2 regions of the Achromobacter sp. 46006 genome follow, and region 2 is predicted to be linked to the other one. Evidence: riboswitches for the same ligand, from Rfam matches in the RefSeq annotation. Region 2 holds a riboswitch; the other holds the start of a gene.
The links. Region 2 has a riboswitch for glycine ahead of AC6LKG_RS08040 (D-amino acid dehydrogenase). Riboswitches for the same ligand answer to the same signal wherever they lie in the genome.
Positions count from the first base shown of each region.

Region 1: linked by a shared signal. The riboswitch ahead of gcvT (glycine cleavage system aminomethyltransferase GcvT) and the one ahead of AC6LKG_RS08040 (D-amino acid dehydrogenase) in region 2 are both predicted to bind glycine.

Region 1 covers NZ_JCBANN010000018.1:1,015-5,458, reverse strand. The annotation lists gene AC6LKG_RS11525 (BaiN/RdsA family NAD(P)/FAD-dependent oxidoreductase) at 1-242, shown strand, start outside; gene AC6LKG_RS11520 (superoxide dismutase) at 453-1,067, shown strand; gene AC6LKG_RS11515 (ZIP family metal transporter) at 1,095-1,988, shown strand; glycine riboswitch at 2,077-2,169, shown strand; glycine riboswitch at 2,203-2,325, shown strand; gene gcvT (glycine cleavage system aminomethyltransferase GcvT) at 2,409-3,509, shown strand; gene gcvH (glycine cleavage system protein GcvH) at 3,607-3,984, shown strand; partial or broken gene gcvPA (aminomethyl-transferring glycine dehydrogenase subunit GcvPA) at 4,078-4,444, shown strand, end outside.
Region 2 covers NZ_JCBANN010000010.1:47,390-51,833, forward strand. The annotation lists gene AC6LKG_RS08030 (PhzF family phenazine biosynthesis protein) at 1-98, shown strand, start outside; gene AC6LKG_RS08035 (sulfite exporter TauE/SafE family protein) at 243-986, shown strand; gene AC6LKG_RS08040 (D-amino acid dehydrogenase) at 1,038-2,267, opposite strand; glycine riboswitch at 2,312-2,398, opposite strand; glycine riboswitch at 2,400-2,490, opposite strand; gene ampC (class C beta-lactamase) at 2,677-3,822, shown strand; gene AC6LKG_RS08050 (3-hydroxybutyryl-CoA dehydrogenase) at 3,874-4,444, opposite strand, start outside.

The DNA.
Region 1 (4,444 bases), on a different contig from region 2:
GCGCGCTGGCGCAGGACATCCACCAGTGGACCCTGGTGCCCAGCGGCACCGCCGGCTACAAGAAGGCCGAGGTCATGCGCGGCGGGGTCGATACCCGCGGCCTGGATCAGAAATCGATGCAGGCCCGCGCCACCCCTGGCCTGTACTTCATCGGCGAGACCGTGGACGTCACCGGCTGGCTGGGCGGCTACAACTTCCAATGGGCCTGGGCCTCGGGCGTGGCCTGCGGCAAGGCGCTCTAGGCGCTCCTGGCGCTTCACCCACGCTTTTCCCGCCCGTCGGCGCGGGCACGCTTCGTGCTGCCCGCCCAGGCCTGTCCCCTCCCATAGCCTGACTGCATGACAGGCATTGCGACGTTGTCGTTGTGATATCAAATAAAAATGCCTATCATTTGTATTTCAAAAAAATCAGACGCTTGCTACCGCCAGCGGCGTCGCCCGATGGAGACCGACTTGGCCTATACCTTGCCGCCCCTGCCTTACGCCTACGACGCGCTCGAGCCGCATATCGACGCGCTGACGATGGAGATCCACCACAGCAAGCACCACCAGGCCTACGTCAACAACCTGAACGCCGCGCTGGAAGGCGCCGGCATCGCCACCGACGAGCCGGTCGAGGCCCTGGTGGCGCGCATCGACCAGTTGCCCGAAGCCGTCCGTGGCGCGGTGCGCAACAACGGCGGCGGCCACGCCAACCACAGCCTGTTCTGGGCGGTGATGTCGCCGCGCGGCGGCGGCGAGCCCGACGGCGCGCTGGCCCGCGCCATCGATGCCGATATGGGCGGCCAGGCAGCCTTCCGCGATGCCTTCACCAAGGCGGCGCTGACGCGCTTCGGCAGCGGCTGGGCCTGGCTCAGCGTGACGCCGGACGGCAAGCTGGCGGTGGAAAGCAGCGCCAACCAGGACAGCCCGCTGATGCAGGGCAACACGCCGATCCTGGGGCTAGACGTGTGGGAGCACGCCTACTACCTCAAGTACCAGAACCGCCGCCCGGAATACATCGGCGCCTTCTACAATGTGATCGATTGGTCCGAGGTGGCGCGCCGCTACGCCGCCGCCGTGGGCTGAGCCGGCATTGCGCGGGGGCAGTGGATCATGAACACCTTCAGCCGTCATCGCATCCGGCCCGCGGCCACCAGCGTCAGCGTCTGGACGCTGGCGGTGCTGGTGGCCTGCCTGGGCCTGCACCAGATGTGGATCTATTTCGATGCCAATGCCCCGCATGTGGCCGACGCGCTGCTGGGCGGCATGGTCGCCGCCGGCGCCACCGCGGCGGGCACGCTGCCGATCCTGTTCGCGCGCACCATCCCCCAGAAAATGCAGGACAGCATGTTCGGCTTCGGCGCCGGCGTGATGCTGGCGGCCAGCGCATTCTCGCTGGTGGCGCCGGGCATCGCGGCTGCCGAGTCGCAGGGCGCGGGCCCCTGGGGCGCGGGCCTGACCGTGGGCGCCGCGATCCTGCTGGGGGCGGCGGCATTGCTGCTGATGGACCGGCTGCTGCCGCACGAGCATTTCATCAAGGGCCGCGAGGGCATCGAGGCGCACCGGCTGCGCCGCACCTGGCTGTTCGTCTTCGCCATCACGCTGCACAACCTGCCCGAAGGCCTGGCCATCGGCGTCGGCTACGCCGGCAACGACCCGGTGCGCGGCACGGCGCTGGCCACCGGCATCGCCATCCAGGACATCCCCGAAGGCCTGGTGGTGGCCGTGGCATTGATCGCCGCCGGCTACAAGCGCGCGTTCGCGGTGGCGCTGGGCATGCTGTCCGGCCTGGTCGAGCCGGTGGGCGCGGTGCTGGGCGCGGCCGTGGTGGGCTGGTCGGCGGCGCTGCTGCCGTGGGGCCTGGGCTTTGCCGCCGGCGCCATGCTGTTCGTGATCAGCCACGAAATCATTCCCGAATCGCACCGCAAGGGGCACGAGGTCTACGCCACCTGCGGGCTGATGCTGGGCTTCGTGCTGATGATGCTGCTGGACACCGCGCTGGGCTGACACGGGCGCGGCGCGGCGACCGGCCAGCGTTCACGGGTTCACGGATCAACAACGCAATCGCGTTTCGCGGTATGCTTTCGGCGCTGTCACGCATGTTGCGGGAGAGAGCGGCCGTTCGCGGCTGCCGCCGAAGGCGCAATTCGCCCGGAATCGCTCAGGTATCCCATACCGCGCATGCTTGCCCTGTCCCGGTTTTCACCGCGCGGACTCGGCAAAGCAGCACTCTGGAGAGACCTGGCGCCGCTGCCCAATCAGGGACATAGCGAGCAGCCCAGGCGCCGAAGGTGCAAACCCGCCACGCGGGGCAACTCTCAGGCAAAAGGACAGAGGGGCGGAAGATTCAGCCGTTGCGTGGGCGCATCCTGTCCGCCGGCGGCATTCCGTAACCCTGGCAACGCTGCCGCTCCGGAGTACCCGCGCATGTCCGCACCCCTCAAACGCACCCCGCTGGCCGACGAACATATCGCCTCTGGCGCCCGCATGGTCGACTTCGGCGGCTGGGACATGCCCCTGGCCTACGGCTCGCAACTGGAAGAGCACCATGCGGTGCGCCAGGACGCCGGCATGTTCGACGTCTCGCACATGCTCAACGCCGACATCGCCGGCCCCGATGCCTACGCCTTCCTGCAGCGGCTGGTGGCCAACGACGTCGCCAAGCTGACCGTGCCCGGCAAGGCGCTCTACACCTGCATGCTGAACCCGCAGGGCGGCGTCATCGACGACCTGATCGTGTATTTCTTCGCCGCCGATGAATGGCGCGTAGTGGTCAACGCCGGCACTGCCGACAAGGACATGGCCTGGATGCAGCGCGTCAGGCAGGCCGGCAAGTTCGACGTCACCATCACGCCGCGCCGCGACCTGGCCATGATCGCCGTGCAGGGCCCCAATGCCCGCGCCAAGGTCTGGGCCGCGCGCCCCGCCTGGCAGGCCGCCAGCGAGTCGCTGACCCCGTTCGTGGCCGCCCGCGTCGGCGACGACACCCTGGTGGCGCGCACCGGCTACACCGGCGAAGACGGCTTCGAAATCGTGCTGCCCGCCGCCGAGGCGGTGCAACTGTGGCGCGACCTGGCGGCCCAGGGCGTGCGCCCGGCCGGCCTGGGCGCGCGCGACACGCTGCGCCTGGAAGCCGGCATGAACCTCTACGGCCAGGACATGGACGAACTGACCCAGCCCGGCGAAGCCGCGCTGACCTGGACGGTGTCCCTGAAGAACCCCGAGCGCCGCTTCATCGGCCGCGACGCGCTGGAGCAGTTGGCCACGCCCGCCGCCTTCGTCGGCCTGAAGCTGCAGGAACGCGGCGTGATGCGCGCCCACATGGCGGTGCGCACCAAGAACGGCACGGGCGAACTCACCAGCGGCACCATGTCGCCGACGCTGGGCGTGTCGATCGGTTTTGCCCGCCTGCCGCAAGGCGTGGTCGCGGGCGACACGGTCGAGGTCGACATCCGCGGCAAGTGGGTGCCCGCCCTGGTGTGCAAGCTGCCGTTTGTCCGTAACGGCAAAGCCGTCGAACACTCGTAAACTCGAAGCTTCGCGCCGCTGGCCGGGCCCTCGGGGCAGGCCGCCGGCGCGAGGCGCGCAACACCATTTCCTTATCCGAATCCCCCCAGGAGTTCCCATGAGTCTGCCCACCGATCGCAAGTACACCGAGTCCCATGAATGGGTCAAAGCCGAAGGCGACGTGTTCGTCGTCGGCATCACCGATACCGCCCAGGACCAGCTGGGTGACCTGGTCTTCGTCGGCGACGTCAAGGTCGGCGCCAAGCTGAATGCGGGCGAGACCGCCGGCGTGGTCGAGTCGGTCAAGGCCGCCTCCGACATCTACGCGCCCGTGGCCGGCGAAATCGTCGCGTTCAACGACGAGCTGGAAAGCAACCCCAACCTGATCAACGAATCGGCCTTCACCGCCTGGATCTTCAAGATCAAGCCGGTCAACGCCGCCGATGCCGACAAGCTGCTGGACGCCGCCGGCTACGAAGCCGTCGCCAACGGCTAAGTCCGTCAGGGCGGGCGCGGCGCTGGCGCCGCCGCCCGTCCATGCATCACCGTCCGTCCCTCCCGACGACACCGCCATCCCGAGATCCCCCCCATGTCGCGCGCCCTAGACACCCACACCGACTTCATTTCCCGCCACATCGGCCCCTCCGACGCCGACCAGGCCGCCATGCTCGCCGCCATCGGCAGCCCCAGCCTGGACGCCCTGATCGAAGAAGTCGTGCCGCCCAAGATCCGCAGCCAGGCGCCGCTGGCGCTGCCGCCGTCGCGCAGCGAAGCCGACGTGCTGGCCGAACTGAAGCAGATCGCCGGCCGCAACAAGGTCTTCCGCAACTACATCGGCCAGGGGTACTACGGCACGCAGACGCCCAACGTGGTGTTGCGCAACATTCTCGAGAATCCCGCCTGGTACACGGCCTACACGCCGTACCAGCCCGAGATCTCGCAGGGCCGCCTGGAGG
Region 2 (4,444 bases):
CGCGCAAGGGTCAACTGCGATGCGAGCTGCGCGACAACGGCCGCGTCGTCATCAGCGGCCAGGCCGCGCTGTACCTGCGCGGCACGATCTTCCTGTGATGCCGGCCGCCATCACCGAAAACCTATCGCTTCATCAACACTTCAAATAGAGCCGCCGCGATGCGCGCCTAGAATCTGCCGTCACGAGATCCGGGCGCGCCATGGGGCCCGCCAGCGGACGCGGCAACAAGGAGACGCAGGGCAATGGATGCGGTGTGGATAGTCGCCATCGGCGCAGCCGTGGCGGGGTTCGTGCAGGGCCTGTCGGGCTTTGCCTTCGGCATGGTGTCCATGTCGTTCTGGGCCTGGGTGCTGGACCCGCGGCTGGCGGCGGCGCTGGCGGTATTCGGCGCGCTCACCGGGCAGTTGCTGGCGGTGTTCTCGGTGCGGCGCGGCTTCGACTGGGCGCTGCTGTGGCCGTTCCTGCTGGGCGGGCTGGCGGGCATTCCGCTGGGCGTCCTGGTCCTGCCGCACCTGGACATGGATTGGTTCAAGGCGGTGCTGGGCGCGCTGCTGGCGCTGTGGTGCCCCGTGATGCTGATGGCGCAGCGGCTGCCGCGCGTCGGCGGCAACCGCTGGGGCGATGGCGCGGTGGGGCTGGTGGGCGGCGTGCTGGGCGGCATCGGCGGCTTTGCCGGCAGCGTGCCGACGCTGTGGTGCACCCTGCGCGGCTTCAACAAGGACACGCAGCGCGCCGTGATCCAGAACTTCAACCTGTCGATGCTGGCCGTGACCATGGCCACCTATCTGGCCACCGGCATCGTCACGCGCGACATGGCGCCCATGTTCGCGGTGGTGGCGCCGGCCATGCTGATCCCCACGCTGCTGGGCACGCGCCTGTACATCGGCATTTCGGAGGTCACCTTCCGGCGCCTGGTGCTGGGGCTGCTGACCTGCTCGGGGCTGACGCTGCTGGCTTCGTCGCTGCCGCGGCTGCTGGGGCATTGAGGACCGGTCCGCGTCCGGCCCGGCCCAGGCCTGTGGTCTGCCGCAATGGCTTTACGACAGTCCCATCCCCTCCCGCACGCTTACCGCCAGCATTTGCGCCGTTGCCGCCGACAGCGTCCATCCCAGGTGTCCATGGCCGGTGTTGTAGAACACGCCCGGCCGCTTGCCCGGCCCCACGCGCGGCATCATGTCGGGCATCATCGGCCGCAGACCGCACCACGGCACCACGCGCGCCGTGCGCACGCCGGGAAAGTGGCGGCGGGTCCAGTCCACCAGCGGCTGGATGCGCTCGGCGCGGATGTCCAGGTTGAAGCCATTGAACTCGGCCGTGCCGGCCACGCGGAAACGGTCGCCCAGGCGGCTGGTGACGATCTTGGCGGCCTCGTCCAGCAGGCTCACGCTGGGCGCGGCGGCCTGGCTGGCGGCGTCGTCCAGGTGCACGCTGATCGAATAGCCCTTGACCGGATAGATGTTCAGCCTGTCGCCCAATTGCCGCGCGAACCGGCGGCTGGCGGCGCCGGCGCAGACCACGATGGCGTCGGCCTCGTGCTGTTCGCGCCGCGCGCCCTCTTCACGCGCGATATCCAGCACGTAGGGCAGGCCGTCGCGGCTGATGGCGCGGATGTCCGCGTCCTGTTCGAAGCGCACGCCGCGGCGCGCGCAGGCTTGCGCCAGGCCGCTGGTGAACTTGTGGATGTCGCCGGTGGCATCGGACGGCGTATAGAAGCCGCCGTGGCAGGGCGTTTGCAGCGTCGGCTCGATGCCGCGGATTTCCTCCGGCGTGACGGCGTGCCGCTCCAGCCCGCCCTCGCGCAGCAGCGCGTTGGCGCGGCGCGCGGTCTCGAAGCTGGCGGCATCGTGGTAGATGTGCAGGATGCCGCGGCGCTCCAGGTCGAAGTCGATGCCTTCCGCCTCGGCCATGGCGTACAGGTGCTGGCGCGCCTCGATCGCCAGGCGGGTGGTGGCGATGGTGTTCTGGCGGTAGTTGCGGATCTGCCCCATGAACTGGGCCAGCCACGAATACTTGTGCCAGCTCGGGCGCGGATTGAGCAGCAGCGGCGCGTCGTGGCGGCCCAGCCAGCGCAGGCCTTTCATGATGGTGGCGGCGCTGTTCCACACTTCGGCATTGCTGGCGGATAACTGGCCGCCGTTGGCAAAGGACGTCTCCATGGCGGGATAGCGCTGGCGGTCGTAGACGGTGACGTCGTAGCCCAGTTTGCTCAAGGCGTAGGCGGACGTGACGCCGGTGATACCGGCGCCGATGATGGCGATGCGGGGCATGATGGCTCCAGATGGCGTGGCCACGACCTAATGATCGCGGCACCCCATCTGTCTCTGTACCTGAGAGCTTCACCCGGGCGCGGCGGCGCGGGTTCCCCTTCGGTGGGCGCCAGGCGCCTCTCTCCAGATTGTCTAGACCGCGCAGTCCTGTTGCCTGAGAGTTTCCGGGGCGGTTGCTCCGTCGGCGCCCGCCACGGGGGCGGGACTCTTCTGCGGGGTTTTGAATCGACGCACCGAGAATAGCCAAATTCGTCGCGGGCGGGACTCAGGGTTAATACCAGGGCGGAAAGGAATTGGCTCTACACTGGGCGCCTCATCCGCCGGCCCGCGCCGGCTTCCAGCGATAGGACGATCCCGCATGCGCGCTCCGGCAACGCCCCGCAGTTCCCTGTTGTTTGCCGCCCTGGCGATGGCCCTGGCCGCGGCCGCCACGGCCTCTCCGGCTGCCGCCACGCCCCCGGCCGGAACGCCTGCCAGGGCCGATCGCGCCACCATCGCCGTCGACGCGGCCGTGGCCGAGGTCATGCGCCAGTACGGCATCGCCGGTATGGCCATCGGCGTCAGCCGCAACGGCCAACAGCGCTTCTTCAATTACGGCGATGCCTCGCGCGAGCCGCGTCGCCCGGTCTCCAGCGACACCCTGTTCGAACTCGGATCGATCAGCAAGACCTTCACCGTCACGCTGGCCGCCTACGCGCAGGCGACCGGCCGCCTGTCATTGGACGACAGTCCGTCCAAGTGGCTGCCCGAGCTGCGAGGCAGTGCATTCGCCAAGCAGACGCTGGTGAATCTGGCCACGCACACCAGCGGCGGTTTCCCCCTGCAGGTGCCGGATACGGTGCAAGACATGGCGCAGATGATGGATTACCTGAAAGCCTGGACGCCGCGGTACGCGCCCGGCGCCAAGCGTACCTACGCCAATCCCGGCATCGGCATGCTGGGCGTGGTGGCGGCCCGCGCGCTGGGGCAGCCTTACGTGGCGGCGCTGGAGCAGGGGCTGTTGCCCAAGCTGGGCCTGCGCAACACCTACCTGGAGGTGCCGCCGCAGAAAATGGCCGATTACGCGCAAGGCTACGACAAGCGCGATGCGCCCATACGCCTGCGTCCGGGCGTGCTGGCCGACGAGGCCTACGGCGTCAAGTCCAGCGCCCGCGACATGCTGCGCTTCGTCGAGATCAACCTGGGCACCGCGCCGGTCGATGCCACGCTCCGGCACGCCATCGCCGCCACCCACGCCGGCTACTACCAGCTTGGCGCGATGACGCAGGACCTGGTGTGGGAGCAGTACCACTATCCCGTGTCGGTGCAAGACGTGGTGCACGGCAATTCCGCCCAGGTCGCCTTCGAGACCCTGCCGGTCAAGGCCCTGCAACCACCGCTGGCGCCGCAGCAGGCGGTATGGATCAACAAGACCGGCGCCACCAATGGCTTCGGCGCCTACGTGGCGTTCGTGCCGTCGCGCCAGCTCGGCATCGTGATCCTGGCCAACCGCAACTATCCCAATGAGGCGCGGGTGCGGCTGGCGCTGCGGGTGCTCGGGGCGCTGGCGCCCTGAGCATTCAGCTAGCGGCGGACCGCTGGCACGGCGCCGCGCGGCGCCGGTGCATCAGGCCGCGTCCGGGTTGCCGCAGGCCGCGCCCTGCCTGCGGGCGCCATCGAACTTCGGCAGCAAACCCATGATTTCCAGCCGCGCGCACAGCTCGCCCAGCCGCCGCAGCTTGTACGCCTCCACGTCCATGCCGGCATAGTCGTAGAAGCCTTGCCCTTCGCGCAGGCCATTGCGGCCCTGTTCCATGTTGCGTTCGATGATGGCCGGCGCCGCGAAGCGCGCATCGAGCGCGCCGGACAGGTAGCGCGAGGCATAGTAGAGGATGTCGCCGCCGCCCCAGTCGATGAACTCCAGCAGGCCCAGCACCGAGAAGCGCAGGCCGAAGCCCAGCCGCACGGCGGTGTCGATGTCCTCGGCGCTGGCCACCCCTTCCTCGACCATGCGGGCCGCCTCGTTCATGGCCAGCGCCTGGATGCGCGGCACGATGTAGCCGGCCGCGGGCGCGCACTGCACCGGCGTCTTGCCGGCCAGGCGCAACACCGCCAGCAGGTCCTGCAAGGCCGCCTCGGTGGTCCGCGGGCCGCGGCTCACCTCCACCAGCGGGATCAGGTACGCGGGATTGAGCCAG